DNA from 3 places in the Kitasatospora sp. NEAU-69 genome. Region 1 is predicted to be linked to each of the others. Evidence: predicted binding sites of a transcription regulator. Region 1 holds the regulator's gene; each other region holds the start of a gene.
What was found. The regulator HrcA, encoded in region 1, represses chaperone genes, less so after heat shock. The targets are predictions, from matches to a motif close to TTNGCACTCNGNNNNNCNGAGTGCNAA.
Positions count from the first base shown of each region.

Region 1 (5,387 bases):
CCGAGCAGCAGCGCGCCGGCCGCCACCCCCGCGGTGGAGGTGCGCAGCACGGACGGGCCCAGCCGGTACGGCTTCGCGCCGGCCTCGGCGAAGGCCGCGAGCTCCTCCGGGCTCACTCCGCCCTCCGGCCCGACGATCAGCAGCAGCTCACCGCTCGCCGGCAGCTCGGCTGTGGCGAGCGGCTCGGCGCCCTCCTCGTGCAGCACGGCGGCGAACGCGGCGGCGGCGAGCAGCGGCACCAGCTGGCGGGTCGTCATCGGCTCGCGCACCTCGGGGAACCGCAACCGACGCGACTGCTTGCCCGCCTCGCGCGCGGTGGCCCGCCACTTGGCCAGCGCCTTGGCGCCGCGATCGCCCTTCCACTGCGTGATGCAGCGGGACGCGGACCACGGGATCACGGCGTCCACGCCGACCTCGGTCATGGTCTCGACCGCGAGCTCGCCGCGGTCGCCCTTGGGCAGCGCCTGGACCACGGTGATCCGCGGGCTCGGCGCGGGCTCGGCGCGCAGCTCGGCCAGCGTCACGTCGAGCGCGTCCTTGCCGTGCACGGCGCTCACCGTGCCGTGACCGCCCAGGCCCTCGCCGTCGGTGAGGGTCACCGCCTCGCCGACCTCGAGTCGCTTGACGGCCGCGGCGTGCCGGCCCTCGGGCCCGTCGAGGCGGACCACGGAACCGGGCGCGGCGGCGCTCAGCCGGGCGGTATCGACGACGAAGACGGGTGCGGTCATGGTGCGGGCTCCTGGTGCGGCTTCCTGGGAGGGTGGTGAAAAGGCGGGTGGGGAGCCGAGGACTTCCTCGGCTCCCCACCCGCCCGGGACTGCGGACGGCTCAGCGGCCGTTGAACGCGTCCTTCAGCCGGGAGAAGAGGCCCTGCTGGCCCGGCGCGAAGTGGCCGGAAGGCCGCTCCTCGCCGCGCAGCACGGCCAGCCGGCGCAGCAGATCCTCCTGCTCGGGGTCGAGCTTGGTCGGCGTCTGCACCTCGACATGCACTATCAGGTCGCCCCGGCCGCCGCCGCGCAGGTGCGTGACACCGCGGCCGTGCAGCGGGATGGACTGGCCGGACTGGGTGCCGGGCCGGATGTCCACCTCCTCGAGGCCGTCCAGCGTCTGCAGCGGCACCTGGGTGCCGAGCGAGGCGGCCGTCATCGGGATGGTGACCGTGCAGTGCAGGTCGTCGCCGCGGCGCTGGAAGGTCGGGTGGCTGGTCTCGGCGATCTCCACGTAGAGGTCGCCGGCCGGGCCGCCGCCGGGGCCGACCTCGCCCTCGCCCGCCAGCTGGATCCGGGTGCCGTTGTCGACACCGGCCGGGATCTTGACGGTGAGCGTGCGGCGGGCGCGGACCCGGCCGTCGCCCGCGCACTCCGGGCACGGGGTCGGGACCACGGTGCCGAAGCCCTGGCACTGCGGGCAGGGACGCGAGGTCATGACCTGGCCCAGGAAGGACCGGGTGACCTGGGAGACCTCGCCCTTGCCGCGGCACATGTCACAGGTCTGCGCGGAGGTGCCGGGAGCGGCGCCCTCGCCGTTGCAGGTGGTGCAGGTGACGGCGGTGTCCACCTGGAGTTCCTTGGTGGTGCCGAAAGCGGCCTCCTCCAGGGTGATCTCCAGCCGGATCATCGCGTCCTGACCGCGCCGGGTCCGCGACCGCGGGCCGCGCTGGCCGGAGGCCGCGCCGAAGAACGCGTCCATGATGTCGGAGAAGCCGAAGCCCGCCGCGCCCGCGCCGAAGCCGCCCGCGCCACCGCCGCCGTTCGGCGACAACGGGTCGCCGCCGAGGTCGTAGACCTGCCGCTTCGCGGGGTCGGAGAGCACCTCGTAGGCGGCGTTGATCTCCTTGAACCGCTCCTGAGTCTTCGGGTCCGGGTTGACGTCCGGGTGCAGTTCACGCGCCAGGCGCCGGAACGCCTTCTTGATCTCGTCCTGCCCCGCATCCCGTCGGACGCCGAGTACCGCGTAGTAGTCCGTGGCCACCAAATGCTCCGCTTGTTCCGCCTCTAGAAGTGCTGCGACTGGATCACCCGCCGGTGTCGGCGGGTGCTTCTCTTACGACTCGGCCAGGATCTGACCCACGTACCTTGCCACCGCCCGCACTGCTCCCATCGTGCCCGGATAGTCCATCCGGGTCGGGCCGATCACCCCGAGTTTGGCCACGCTCTCATCGCCCGAACCGTAACCGACCGAGACGACGGACGTGGAATTCAGGCCCTCGTACTCGTTCTCCCGGCCGATCCGGACGGTCATCCCCGCCTCCGCCGTCTCGCCGAGCAGGCGCAGCAGCACCACCTGCTCCTCGAGGGCCTCCAGCACCGGCTGGATGGTCAGCGGGAAGTCATGGCCGAAGCGGGTCAGGTTGGCCGTGCCGGCCAGCATGATCCGCTCCTCGTTCTGCTCCACCAGCGACTCGAACAGGGTGGACAGGACGGTGGTCACCATCGGCCGCTCGGCCGGGTCGAAGGAGGCGGGCAGGTCCTCCACCAGGGCCGGCACGTCCGGGAACCGGCGGCCGCCGGCCCGGGCGTTCAACCGGGCACGCAGGTCGGCCAGCGTGTTCTCGCCCGCCGGGCTCGGGCAGTCGACCATCCGCTGCTCGACCCGGCCGGTGTTGGTGATCAGCACCAGCATGACCTTGGTCGGGGCCAGCGCGACCAGCTCGATGTGCCGCACGGTGGATCTGGTCAGCGACGGGTACTGGACGACGGCGACCTGCCGGGTCAGCTGCGCGAGCAGCCGAACGGTACGGGCCACCACGTCGTCCAGGTCGACCGCGCCGTCCAGGAAGTGCCGGATCGCGCGGCGCTCGGGGGCGCTCATCGGCTTGACCTCGGCCAGCCGGTCGACGAAGAGGCGGTAGCCCTTGTCGGTCGGGATCCGGCCGGCGCTGGTGTGCGGCTGGTGGATGTAGCCGTCCTCCTCCAGCGTCGCCATGTCGTTGCGCACGGTGGCCGGCGAGACGCCGAGGTTGTGCCGTTCGACCAGCGCCTTGGAACCGACCGGCTCCTCGGTGCCGACGTAGTCCTGCACGATCGCGCGCAGCACGGAGAGTTTGCGTTCGTCCAACTGACGGACCTCCAGCCGGCTCACCTCGGCCGCGGTGGCGGCCCGCACCGTCGCCGGACGGGCGACCGCGGGACGCCCGCCCCGGGCGGTGGGCCCCGCGGCGGCGGGCTTCCTGGAGGCGGCCTTGACCGGGCCTGCCTGCGGCGCAGCGGGCGTGGGGGTGTCGGCCGCTTCGGCCCCGGGCGCGGGGGCGGGCGCGGCCGCCGGCTCGCGGCCGGTCGGGCGCGGATCGGAATCCGGTTCGTCGAACATGGCACGCACCTCCCTCTTCGCGCGTTGTCCTGGGTACCAGGTCTTGCGGTGTCCGTTGATCGGCTTGGCACTCTGGTCTCCAGAGTGCCAAAACCGTACCTGCCAGTGTAAGGCCCGGGTCCGACAGCAGGAACGCCCTGGCTCGGGATGCCGCACGGATCACGTTTTGCCCCCTCCCCGGCCGGCCGGGTGCGGTGGGTGCACGACACGCCCCCGGCAACCGCATCCGGCCGGGGTAGTGCCCGCGGTCGGACGAAGTGGCAGCATCGATATCGACCGAGACTGATCGGTCCTACCGACGTACTTAGGAGCAGCCATGTCGGCGTCAGGCCACCAGACCCGCTTCGCACCCGACCGTGGTCTGTCCGTGCGGATGGTCACCACGATGTTCCTGATCGGGCTGCTGTACGTCGGGTTCACCGGTGTGCTCATCGTGCTGCTGAAGGGGGCCTGGCCGCTGATCGTGCTGCTCGCCGGCGGCCTCTTCATCGCGCAGTTCTGGTTCAGCGACAAGATCACCGAGCGCGCGATGGGCGCCCGCGCGGTCACCCCCGAGCAGTACCCGCAGCTGCACGGGACCATCGACCGGCTCTGCGCACTGGCCGACATGCCCAAGCCGCGCGTCGCGGTCGCCGAGAACGACATGCCGAACGCCTTCGCCACCGGCCGCAACCCGGAGAACGCGGTGGTCTGCGTGACCACCGGCCTGCTGCGCCGGCTGGAGCCGGAGGAGCTGGAGGGCGTGCTCGCCCACGAGCTCTCGCACGTGGCGCACCGCGACGTCGCGGTGATGACGGTCGCCGGCTTCCTCGGCGTGCTCGCCGGTGCGATCACCCGGATCGCGCTCTACAGCGGCATGATGGGCGGCAACAACCGCAACAACAACGACCAGAACGCCGCGATCGCGATGCTGGTCATCCCGCTGGTCAGCATGGTCGTGTACGCCATCAGCTTCCTGCTCACCCGGCTGCTCTCGCGCTACCGCGAGCTGGCGGCCGACCGGGCCGCGGCCCAGCTGACCGGCCGGCCGAGCGCGCTCGCCTCGGCGCTGACCAAGGTCACCGGCCAGATCGGCGCGATCCCGACCAAGGACCTGCGCCAGGCCCAGCCGTACAACGCCTTCTACTTCGCCCCCGCGCTGAGCGCCAAGGAGACCGCCTCCCAGCTGCTCTCCACCCACCCGTCGCTGGAGCAGCGGCTGGAGCAGCTGGGCAAGATCTCCGCCGAGCTGGGACGCTGACGGTCGGCCCGAGCCGCACGGGCCGGCGCCGGAACGAAAGGAACGACACGTGGGATTCCTGGACGCGCTGCTGGGCCGGAGCAAGCCGGTCCGGCCGGACCTCGACCAGCTCTTCGGTGTGCCCTCGGCCGCCCTCACCCTGGAGGCCGCCGCGGGCTTCACGCCCACCGGCGTCGGCTCGGTCTGCTTCGCCGCCGTCGAGGGCGGGGCGTTCGGCGAGGTGGAGCGGCAGGTTCGCGCGCTGCTGGACGCCGACACGCCGAACGGCGGGGTGCCGGTGGAGGCCAGCCGGGACGGCTACGGCTACTCCTGGCTGCTCGCCCGGCACACTCCGGAGGAACTGCCGGACCTGGTCAACGACCTGCACGCGGTCAACAGCGAGCTGGAGGCGAACGGCTTCGGGCCGCAGCTGCTCTGCTCGCTGGTCGGCTTCCGGAACGAGGCCGGGCAGTCGCTGGCGCTGGTCTACCTGTACAAGCGCGGCACGTTCTACCCGTTCGCCCCGATGCCCGGCGGCGGCGAGCGGCGCAACAGCCCGCTGGAGCTCCAGGTGAAGGCGATGCTCGGCAACGACCTGCGGGTGGAGTCGGACCTGAGCCGCTGGTTCCCGGTCTGGGGCGCGCCGGGGCTGTAGGACGGCTCGGGGCTGTAGGACGGGTCGGCGGCTCTCTGACGGGCCGTCGATTTTTCCTATAGTTCCTCCCATGCGCAGCACTCAGTACGGTCCCGACCTCACTCCCCCCTGGAAGCGGCAGCAGCCGGCTCCCGAAGTGGCCGCCGAGCGCGACCTGGTGGTGGAGGAGGTCGGCACCGGCTTCTGCGGGGCCGTGGTGCGCTG
Region 1 covers NZ_JBWXUE010000009.1:115,974-121,360, reverse strand. Annotated here, with positions in the region: gene AC060L_RS12905 (16S rRNA (uracil(1498)-N(3))-methyltransferase) at 1-728, opposite strand, end outside; gene dnaJ (molecular chaperone DnaJ) at 829-1,971, opposite strand; gene hrcA (heat-inducible transcriptional repressor HrcA) at 2,044-3,309, opposite strand; gene htpX (zinc metalloprotease HtpX) at 3,626-4,549, shown strand; gene pspAB (PspA-associated protein PspAB) at 4,599-5,183, shown strand; gene AC060L_RS12880 (DUF3097 domain-containing protein) at 5,254-5,387, shown strand, end outside.

Region 2 (5,387 bases), on a different contig from region 1:
GAACGTCGATCCCGAGCCGTACGGGCGGGATCTGCTCGGCCGCTGGGCCGAGCCGCAGCGCCGGTACCACTCCACCGACCACCTGCTCGCGGTGCTGGACGAGGTGGACGCACTCGCCGGGCACGCCGAGGATCCGGACGCCGTCCGGCTGGCCGCCTGGTTCCACGACGCCGTCTACCAGCCGGACCGCTCCGAGAACGAGGAGCGCAGCGCCCGGCTGGCGATCCGCGCGCTGCGCGAGACGGGGGTGGCCGCGGCCCGGATCGACGAGGTGGTCCGGCTGGTCCGGCTGACGGTCGGCCACCATCCGCAGCCCGGCGACCGCAACGGCGAGCTGCTCTGCGACGCCGACCTGGCCGTGCTCGGCCGCTCGCCGGAGCGCTACGCGGCGTACGCCGGGGCCGTGCGCGAGGAGTACGGCTTCGTCCCCGAGGAGCTGTTCCGCCCGGGCCGGGCAGCGATCCTGCGGCAGTTGCTCGCGCTGCCGGCGCTCTACCGCACGCCGGCCGGCCGGGCCCGCTACGAGCAGCAGGCGCGGGCCAACCTGGCGGCCGAGCTCGCGGAGCTCGACGATCCCGCACCGGGCGAGCCGGCACTGTAGGAGCGAGCGGGACGGGCAACGTCAGGTCAGCGACCCCACGGCGGCCACCTCGACCGCGCGCTTGGCGCAGACCCAGTGCGGGTCCGGCCCCAGCTCGGGCTCGACGGAGAGCGCGTGCAGGTCGTCGTCGGCCCGGGCGCAGTCCTCGCAGAGCGGCCAGCGTCCGTACGCCTCCAGCAGCGCGTCCTGGACGTCCTGGGCGAGCAGCCCGAGCACGAACTCGGTGCCGTCCGGCCACTGTTCCAGCCACCAGCGCCGGTGCGTCACGGCGTTCTCCAGCAGCGAGACGACGGTGGCGTCGGCCACGTCCCGGGTGGTGAGGTCAGCGAGGATCAGGGCCCGCGCGTTGTGCAGCGCGGCTTCGATGTCGGCCATGCGTCCATTGTCCGGTACGCCGCCGGGCACCCCGCCCGGTAGGCCGCCGGGTACGCCGCTGGGGCGGCCTCCCGAAGGAGACCGCCCCAGCGAGCCTGCACGAGTACAGGCGAGAGAACGTCGGATCCCTGAAGGGGGATCAGAAGTCCATGTCACCGCCCGGCATGCCGCCACCGGCCGGCGCGGACGCCTTCTCCGGCTTGTCGGCGATGACGGCCTCGGTGGTGAGGAAGAGCGCCGCGATGGAGGCGGCGTTCTGCAGCGCGGAGCGCGTGACCTTGGCCGGGTCGATGATGCCCGCGGCGATCAGGTCAACGTACTCGTTGGTGGCGGCGTTCAGGCCGTGACCGGCGGGGAGGTTGCGCACCTTCTCCACCACGACACCGCCCTCGAGGCCGGCGTTGGTCGCGATCTGCTTGATCGGGGCCTCCAGCGCGACCTTGACGATGTTGGCACCGGTGGCCTCGTCGCCCTCGAGCTCCAGCTTGTCGAACGCGACCGACGCCTGCAGCAGCGCCACGCCACCGCCGGCGACGATGCCCTCCTCGACGGCCGCCTTCGCGTTGCGAACGGCGTCCTCGATGCGGTGCTTGCGCTCCTTGAGCTCGACCTCGGTCGCGGCGCCGGCCTTGATGACGGCCACGCCGCCGGCCAGCTTCGCGAGGCGCTCCTGGAGCTTCTCGCGGTCGTAGTCCGAGTCGCTGTTCTCGATCTCGGCGCGGATCTGGTTGACCCGGCCGGCGACCTGGTCGCTGTCGCCGCCGCCATCGACGATGGTGGTCTCGTCCTTGGTGATGACCACCTTGCGGGCGGTGCCCAGCAGGTCGAGACCGGCGTTCTCCAGCTTGAGGCCGACCTCCTCGGAGACCACGGTGCCACCGGTGAGGATGGCGATGTCGCCGAGCATGGCCTTGCGGCGGTCGCCGAAGCCCGGGGCCTTGACGGCGACGGACTTGAAGGTGCCGCGGATCTTGTTCACGACCAGGGTCGACAGGGCCTCGCCCTCGACGTCCTCGGCGATGATGACGAGCGGCTTGCCGCTCTGCATGACCTTCTCCAGCAGCGGGAGCAGGTCCTTGACCGAGCCGATCTTGGAGTTGACGATCAGGATGTACGGGTCCTCGAAGGACGCCTCCATCCGCTCCAGGTCGGTGGCGAAGTAGGCCGAGATGTAGCCCTTGTCGAAGCGCATGCCCTCGGTGAGCTCGAGCTCCAGACCGAAGGTGTTGCTCTCCTCGACGGTGATGACGCCTTCCTTGCCGACCTTGTCCATGGCCTCGGCGATGAGCTCGCCGATCTGGGTGTCGGCGGCCGAGATGGAGGCGGTGGAGGCGATCTGCTCCTTGGTCTCCACGTCCTTGGCCTGGGCCAGCAGCTGGTCCGAGACGGCCGCGACGGCCTTCTCGATACCGCGCTTCAGGGCCATCGGGTTGGCGCCGGCCGCGACGTTGCGCAGACCCTCGCGAACCAGGGCCTGGGCCAGCACGGTGGCGGTGGTGGTGCCATCGCCGGCGACGTCGTCGGTCTTCTTGGCGACCTCCTTGACGAGCTCGGCACCGATCTTCTCGTACGGGTCCTCGAGCTCGATCTCCTTGGCAATGGAGACGCCGTCGTTGGTGATCGTGGGGGCGCCCCACTTCTTCTCAAGGACGACGTTGCGGCCCTTGGGGCCCAGCGTCACCTTGACGGCGTCGGCAAGCTGGTTCATGCCGCGCTCAAGGCCGCGGCGAGCTTCCTCGTCAAACGCGATGATCTTGGCCATCGGAAGTGGTCCTCCAGGACACGGTCGACTGCTCGGACCAGAGGTGCCCGCGACGGACGGTCCTGGTATGCGGGGGGCCTGTCCCCTGCCGCTGCCAAGGCCTCACCGACCCGGTCCGTTTGTCACTCTCAAGCTGAGAGTGCTAACGCCAATGATTAGCACTCCGGCATGACGAGTGCAAGCTCTATCGACCAACGCGCCACCGCCGGAGGAGCGGTAGCCCGACCGGCGGACGGCCGGCCGGACGCCAGGACGGCGGACCGACGGCCGGCTCGCCGGGAGCAGAACGGCGGCAGGCCCGCACTCGACCCCCCGTCAGGGGGCGAGTGCGGGCCTGCCGCCGTTATCGACCAGCTCGGGAAGAGCCGCGAACTCCGAGGTTCGGAAAGGTCAGACCGCCGCGCGGACCATGTCCGCCTGCGGGCCCTTCTGCCCCTGGGAGATCTCGAACTCGACCCGCTGGCCCTCTTCAAGGGTGCGGTAGCCGTCCATCTGGATCGCGCTGTAGTGGACGAACACGTCCGCACCACCGTCGACCGCGATGAAGCCGTAGCCCTTCTCCGCGTTGAACCACTTGACGGTGCCCTGAGCCATTCCGAACTCCCCTAAGTGCTGTGCTGGCCCTTCACGTGCCCGCAGGTCGCGGGCCCGGGTCTGGTTCGACTGCCCCGAAGAGAGACCCCCCTGGGCGCGGCCCTGCGTGCCGCAGCGCCCCACCCCCGGGCACCCGTCGGTGCCGGTAGGAACAGGCGAATTCGTCGACCGCGGCTGAATGTATCCGCATCGGAGCCCTCTGCAACAGGGTCACTGGAGGCGAATTCGAGTGGGCCGCAAAGGGATTAGCCGGGATGAATGCGACAGAACTCAGCAATTCGTCTCGGACATAGCGGACCAAACGCGCGAATTCCCCGAATGATTCTGACGAGTCGCCGACATGAATCGGTCCGTACCTCGGCAGTTATGTCTCATGGGACGGACACCACCCTATGCCCTGCCGGGGACACCCGCGGACACGCCCCGGCGGGGCCGCCGGGTGTGCCACAGCGCGCCCCCGGGTATGCCGCAGGGCGCCGCGCGACCTGACGAGGAGTCAAGTCGGCGTGGCGCCCTGAGCGGTCCGCCGGAGCGGCGTCAGCAGCCGCCGGCGACGGCCGGGATGATCGAGACGCTCGCGCCGTCCGCGACCTCGGTGCCGAGGCCGTCGGAAAAGCGCACGTCGTCGTCATTGACATAAATGTTGACGAAACGGCGCAGCTTGCCGGTTTCGTCCAGAATCCGCGCACTGATGCCGGTGTGGTTCTGCTCCAGATCGGCGATGATCTCGCCGAGCGTGGCACCGCTGGCGCCCACCTCGGCCTTGCCGTCGGTGTAGGTGCGCAGGATGGTCGGAATGCGAACGGTTGCACTCATCGGGATCTCCTCGTTTGCAAACTTTGCAAAGCTGGTCGGGCCCTGCGGGCCGGTGTGTGATTCGGCGGCGGCGCTGGTCAGAGCGCGAGACCGGCGGCCCGGAAGGACTCCAGGGTCGGCCGGATCGTCGCGGTCAGCCCGGCGTCGGAGACCGCGTCGAGCGTCTTCAGGCCGTCGCCGGTGTTGATCGCGACGGTCTCCTTGGCCGGGTCCAGCAGGCCGTTCTCGACCAGCTTCTTCAGCACGCCGATGGTCACGCCGCCCGCGGTCTCGGCGAAGATCCCCTCGGTCCGGGCCAGCAGCCGGATCGCCTCGACCACCTCGGCGTCGGTCACGTCCTCCACCGCGCCGCCGGTGCGCCGGGCGATGTCCAGCACGTACGGGCCGTCCGCCGGGTTGCCGATCGCCAGCGACTTGGCGATGGTGTCCGGCTTCACCGGGCGGATCACGTCATGTCCGGCCTTGTAGGCGGCCGAGACCGGCGAGCAGCCGGCCGCCTGGGCACCGAAGATCTTGTAGGGGCGGTCCTCGACCAGCCCGAGCCTGATCAGCTCCTGCAGGCCCTTGTCGATCTTGGTGAGCTGGGAACCCGAGGCGATCGGGATCACGATCTGCTCCGGCAGCCGCCAGCCGAGCTGCTCGCAGATCTCGTACGCCAGCGTCTTGGAGCCCTCGCCGTAGTACGGACGCAGGTTGACGTTGACGAAGCCCCAGCCCTCGCCGGCCGGGTCGCCGATCAGCTCGGAGCAGAAGCGGTTCACGTCGTCGTAGTTGCCCTCGATGCCGACCAGCTCGCCGCCGTACACCCCGGCCATCACGACCTTGCCCTGCTCCAGGTCGTGCGGGATGAAGACGCAGGACTTGAAGCCGGCCCGGGCCGCCGCCGCGCCCACCGCGCCGGCCAGGTTGCCGGTGGAGGAGCAGGAGAGCGTGGTGAAGCCGAAGGCGCGCGCCGCCTCGATCGCACAGGCCACCACCCGGTCCTTGAAGGAGTGGGTCGGGTTGCCGGAGTCGTCCTTGACGTGCAGCTGGGCGGTGAAACCGAGCTCGCGGCCCAGGTTGTCGGCCTTGACCAGCGGGGTCCAGCCGGGGTTCAGGTTCGGCTTCGACGCGACGTCGGCCGGCACCGGCAGCAGCGGGGCGTAGCGCCAGATGGAGGCCGGTCCGGCCTCGATCCGCTTGCGCAGCTCGGCGGCGTCGTAGCCGGTGAAGTCGTAGGAGATCTCCAGCGGGCCGAAG
Region 2 covers NZ_JBWXUE010000015.1:70,192-75,578, reverse strand. Annotated here, with positions in the region: gene AC060L_RS19115 (HD domain-containing protein) at 1-601, shown strand, start outside; gene AC060L_RS19110 (hypothetical protein) at 623-976, opposite strand; gene groL (chaperonin GroEL) at 1,116-2,738, opposite strand; gene AC060L_RS19100 (cold-shock protein) at 3,129-3,332, opposite strand; gene AC060L_RS19095 (MoaD/ThiS family protein) at 3,870-4,148, opposite strand; gene thrC (threonine synthase) at 4,226-5,387, opposite strand, start outside.
Region 2: a site for HrcA is predicted at 2,894-2,920, ahead of groL (chaperonin GroEL). Genes of this name have one in related genera too.

Region 3 (5,387 bases), on a different contig from region 1:
CCAGCTTGAGACCGACCTCCTCGGAGATGACGGTGGCACCGGTCAGGGTGGCCAGGTCGCCCAGGATCGCCTTGCGGCGGTCACCGAAGCCCGGGGCCTTGACGGCGACCGCGTTGAAGGTGCCGCGGATCTTGTTGACCACCAGGGTGGACAGCGCCTCGCCGTCCACGTCCTCGGCGATGATCAGCAGCGGCTTCGAGGCGCCACCCTGCAGGATCTTCTCCAGCAGCGGCAGCAGCTCCTGGATCGAGGAGATCTTGCCCTGGTTGATCAGGATGTACGGGTCCTCCAGGACCGCCTCCTGGCGCTCCTGGTCCGTGACGAAGTACGGCGACAGGTAGCCCTTGTCGAACTGCATGCCCTCGGTGAAGTCCAGCTCCACGCCGAAGGTGTTCGACTCCTCGACGGTGATGACACCGTCCTTGCCGACCTTGTCGATCGCCTCGGCGATCAGCTCGCCGACCTGCGGGTCCTGGGCGGACAGCGACGCGACGGCGGCGACGTCCTCCTTGCCCTCGATCTCGCGGGCGACCGAGAGCAGGTGCTCGGAGACGGCGGCGACGGCCTTGTCGATGCCCTTCTTCAGCCCGGCCGGGCCGGCACCGGCGGCGACGTTGCGCAGACCCTCGTTGACCAGGGCCTGGGCCAGCACGGTGGCGGTGGTGGTGCCGTCACCCGCGACGTCGTTCGTCTTGGTGGCGACCTCCTTGACCAGCTGCGCGCCGAGGTTCTCGTACGGGTCGTCGAGCTCGACCTCGCGGGCGATGGTCACACCGTCGTTGGTGATCGTCGGGGCGCCGAACTTCTTGTCGATGACGACGTTGCGGCCCTTGGGACCGATGGTCACCTTGACGGTGTCGGCCAGCTTGTTCACGCCGCGCTCGAGCGAGCGGCGGGCGTCCTCGTCGAACTTCAGGATCTTCGCCATGGTTCCGTTTCCTTGGGGATATCAGCTTTACGTGAGCCAACAAGCGCGCCCCGGGCCCCGGTCACTGGTGACACGGAATCCGGGGCGGGCGAGGTGGCGGACCGGGGTCCGCCAAGGACTGCTTACTTCTCGACGATGGCGAGAACGTCGCGAGCCGAGAGGACGAGGTACTCCTCGCCCTTGTACTTCACCTCGGTGCCGCCGTACTTGGAGTACAGGACGACGTCGCCGACGGCGACGTCGAGCGGCAGCCGCTGACCATCCTCGAAGCGGCCCGGGCCGACGGCCAGGACAACGCCCTCCTGGGGCTTCTCCTTGGCGGTGTCCGGGATAACCAGGCCGGAGGCCGTGGTGGTCTCGGCGTCGAGCGGCTGGACCACGATGCGGTCCTCAAGCGGCTTGATGGCAACCTTGCTGGCGGTGGTCACGTCCGAGTTCCCCTTCGGAGATTACGGGGTTGTCTAACAGGCATGGTGAGCGACAACGTTCGGCCTGCCGTCGCGGGGGTCAGACCGGTGTTGTCGCGATTAGCACTCCCCCTGGGGTGAGTGCCAAGAACGACCATAGGCCGCGGTTAGCACTCAGTCAACCAGAGTGCCAACGGCGCGCCAGAGGATTCCGACTACAGCGAATAATGGCGGGGTGGAGATCTTCGAGGAACTGCTGACCGACCGGGGCCAGGACCTGCTGGCCGAGCTGCGCGGATTCACCGCCGGCGACGAACTGGCGGTGGCCACCAGGCTGCGCCGCGAGCACCCGGCCGAGCTGGTCTCCGCGGCGATCGGCCAGGAGCGGCTGCGCCAGCGGGCCCGGGCCAAGTTCGGGGACGACGCCGAGCGGATGTACTTCACCGCCAACGGCGTCGAGCAGGCCACCCGGCGCACCGTCGCGCAGTGGCGCGCGCAGCGCTTCGCGGCGCTCGGGGTGCGCCGCCTGGCCGACCTGTGCGGCGGCATCGGGGGCGACGCGATCGCGCTGGCCCGCGCCGGGATCTCGGTGCTCGCCGTCGATCGGGACCCGCTGACCTGCGCGGTCGCCACCGCCAACGCGGCGGCGCTCGGCCTCGCCGAGCTGATCGAGGTGCGCTGCGCCGACGTCACCGAGATCGCGCTGGACGGCTTCGACGCGGTCTTCACCGACCCCGCCCGGCGCGGCTCGCGGGGCCGGATCTTCGACCCGGAGGCGTACTCCCCGCCGCTCTCCTGGGCGATCGGCGCCGGCCGCGCCACCCGGTTCGGCGCGCTCAAGGTGGCCCCCGGGATCCCGCACGAGGCGGTTCCCGAGGACGCCGAGGCCGAGTGGGTCTCGGACGGCGGCGACGTCAAGGAGGCCGTCCTCTGGTTCGGCACCGGCGCCGACCCCGCCGAGCCGCACCGCGCCACGCTGCTGCCCGGCCCGCACACGCTCGGCGGCGGCCGGCTGGCCGACCCGCCGGCCGGCCCGGTCGGCCGCTACCTCTACGAGCCCGACGGCGCGGTGATCCGCGCCCACCTGGTCGCCGAGGTCGCCGAGCAGCTCGGCGGCGCGACGCTGCTCGACCCGCACATCGCGTACCTGACCAGCGACCGGCTCACCCCCACCCCGTACGCCAGCGCGTACGAGCTGACCGACGTGCTGCCGTTCAACGTCAAGAAGCTCAAGGCACTGCTGCGCGAGCGGCAGGTCGGCACGGTGGTGATCAAGAAGCGCGGCTTCGCGGTGGAGCCGGACGAGCTGCGGAAGAAGCTGCGCCCCGAAGGGGCGAACTCGGCGGTGGTCGTGCTCACCCGGATCGGGACGGCTCCGATGATGCTGCTGGGGCGCGAGGCCCCGGCGTAGTCCTGCGGGTCCGGTCAGGCCGGCGGCTGGATGTAGTCCTCCAGCCGCGCCACCGCGAAGCCCTGTTCCTGGATCCGGCTGAGCAGTTCGCCGAACATCTGGGTCATCGTCTCGCCCTTGAGGTCCTTCGGGCCGCGGAAGTGCGCCAGGATGATGTCGCCGGGCTTCAGCTTCTTGTCGGCGGCCTGGTACTGCATGTCGTGGATCTGCATGCTCTCGCGCCACAGCACGACCGCACGCGGGCCGCACTCCTGGACGGCGGTGTTCAGCGTCGCGCTGTTCGCGCCGTCGCCGTACGGCGGGCGGAACAGGAACGGCGCGGCGCCGTACTGCTTGGTCAGCACCTGCTGGTCGCCGCAGACCTCGTTCTTCTGCACGGCGGCGGACTTGGTGCTCATCGCCGGGTGGTGCAGCGTGTGGTTCTGGATGTGGTTGCCGGCGGCCTGGAGCGGCTTGAAGTAGTCGTAGTCGTTCTTGATCGCGTCGTCCATCAGGAACATCGTGACCGGGACCTTCAGGTCGCTCATCATCTCGATGAACTTCGGGTCCTTCTCCTCACCGTCGTCGATGGTCACGAAGACCACCTTGTCCTTGGTGGGGATGTCGCTGATCACCGGGACGGTGCCGCTCGCGGTCAGCTTGACCGGCTTGTCGGCGGGCGGCGGCGGAGCGGCGGGCAGCGGCTGGAGCTGCCACTTGGCCCAGGCGGCGGCCGACGGTGACGCGCCGGCCGACGCCGACGCCGAGGGTGCCGCGGCGGACGGCACGGCGGACGGCGTGGCGCCGCCTGACGGTGCGACAGCCGGCGTGTCGGCCTGCGGCGGGGCGCCGGCGGCGGCCTTCGCGCCCCCGGCGCCGCTGCAGCCGGTGACCAGCGCGAGCAGCGCCAGCGCACCCGCCGTGTACGCCGTGGCCCGGCCCCTCTGGTACGTCTTCACCGCGCCGTGCTCCCCGCCTGAGGTTCGATCAGTTCTGCAACCGGAACGCTACCGTGCCCCGGCCACGTACTCGCTCGTGAACGCCCAGCGGTGCACCGGCCGGGCCAGCAGGCCGGCCGGCGGCTCGGGCGGCGCGAGCTGCTCCGCTCCCTCGGGCCACCAGCTGATCAGCAGCACGCGGTCACCCGACGCGCTGAACAGCTCGACCCGTTCGGCCCCCGCGACCGCCAGCGCCGGGACGGCGTGCTCGCGGGCCCAGCCGAGCAGTTCGGCGCCCCGCCCGTCGGCCGCCTTGGCCTCCCACATCGCGGCCTCGGTCACGCCTGGCCACCGTTCAGCGCGCGGTACGCCTCGCCGTGCACGTCCCCGTGCGCGACGGACTCCGCGGGCACCGAGACCTCGGTGACCGGCAGCGAGGAGTCGGCCGACAGGTGCAGCGCCGAGGCGGGCCGGCCGCGCCAGACCATCTCCGCGCCGAGCGCCGCGACCATCGCGCCGTTGTCCGTGCACAGGCCGGGGCGCGGCACCCGCAGCCGGATGCCGGCCCGCTCGCAACGCTGCTCGGCCATCGCGCGCAGCCGGGAGTTGGCCGCCACGCCGCCGCCGATCATCAGGTGGTCGACGCCGTTCTCCTGGCACGCCTTGATCGCCTTGCGGGTCAGCACGTCGGTGACCGCCTCCTGGAACGACGCCGCGACGTCGGCGACCGGCACCTCCTCGCCGGCCCGCCGCTTGGCCTCCACCCAGCGGGCGACCGCGGTCTTCAGGCCGGAGAACGAGAAGTCGTACGCCGGGTCCTTCGGGCCGCTCAGGCCGCGCGGGAACCGGATCGCCTTCCGGTCGCCCTCACGGGCCATCCGGTCCACCACCGGACCGCCGGGGAAGCCGAGGCCGAGCACCCGGGCCACCTTGTCGAAGGCCTCGCCGGCCGCGTCGTCGATGGTCGCGCCGAGCGGGCGGACGTCGGAGGTGATGTCGGTGGTCAGCAGCAGCGAGGAGTGGCCGCCGGAGACCAGCAGCGCCATCGTCGGCTCGGGCAGCCGGCCGTGCTCCAGCTGGTCCACGCAGATGTGCGAGGCGAGGTGGTTGACCCCGTACAGCGGCTTGTCGAGCGCCCAGGCGTACGCCTTCGCCGCGCTCACGCCGACGAGCAGCGCACCGGCCAGGCCGGGCCCGGCGGTGACCGCGATGCCGTCCAGATCGCTGCCCTTGATGCCGGCGGTGTCCAGCGCGCGCTGGATGGTCGGGACCATCGCCTCCAGGTGGGCCCGGCTGGCGATCTCCGGGACCACCCCGCCGAACCGCGCGTGGTCGTTGACGCTGGAGGCCACCGCGTCGGCGAGCAGCGTGGTGCCGCGCACGATGCCGACGCCGGTCTCGTCGCAGGAGGTCTCGATGCCCAGGACGAGCGGTTCGTCAGCCATGGTCTTCCTCGGTCTCGTTCTCGTTCGGGTGGTCCAGGTGCGCGTCGGCCGAGCGCTCGTGGTCCGTGCGCTCGTCGGCCGCGCGCTCGTGGTCCAGGCGCATCACCAGCGCATCGACGTTGGCCGGCTGGTAGTAGCCGCGCCGGATGCCGACCGGCTCGAAGCCGAAGCGCTCGTAGAGCCGCTGGGCGCGGAGGTTGTCGATCCGCACCTCCAGCAGCAGTTCGGCGCAGCCGCGCCGGACCGACTCCTCGACCAGGTCGGTGAGCAGCACGGTGC
Region 3 covers NZ_JBWXUE010000012.1:171,598-176,984, reverse strand. Annotated here, with positions in the region: gene groL (chaperonin GroEL) at 1-928, opposite strand, end outside; gene groES (co-chaperone GroES) at 1,051-1,356, opposite strand; gene AC060L_RS16455 (class I SAM-dependent methyltransferase) at 1,571-2,746, shown strand; gene AC060L_RS16450 (polysaccharide deacetylase family protein) at 2,761-3,684, opposite strand; gene AC060L_RS16445 (hypothetical protein) at 3,733-4,005, opposite strand; gene tsaD (tRNA (adenosine(37)-N6)-threonylcarbamoyltransferase complex transferase subunit TsaD) at 4,002-5,108, opposite strand; gene rimI (ribosomal protein S18-alanine N-acetyltransferase) at 5,101-5,387, opposite strand, start outside.
Region 3: a site for HrcA is predicted at 1,503-1,529, ahead of groES (co-chaperone GroES). Genes of this name have one in related genera too.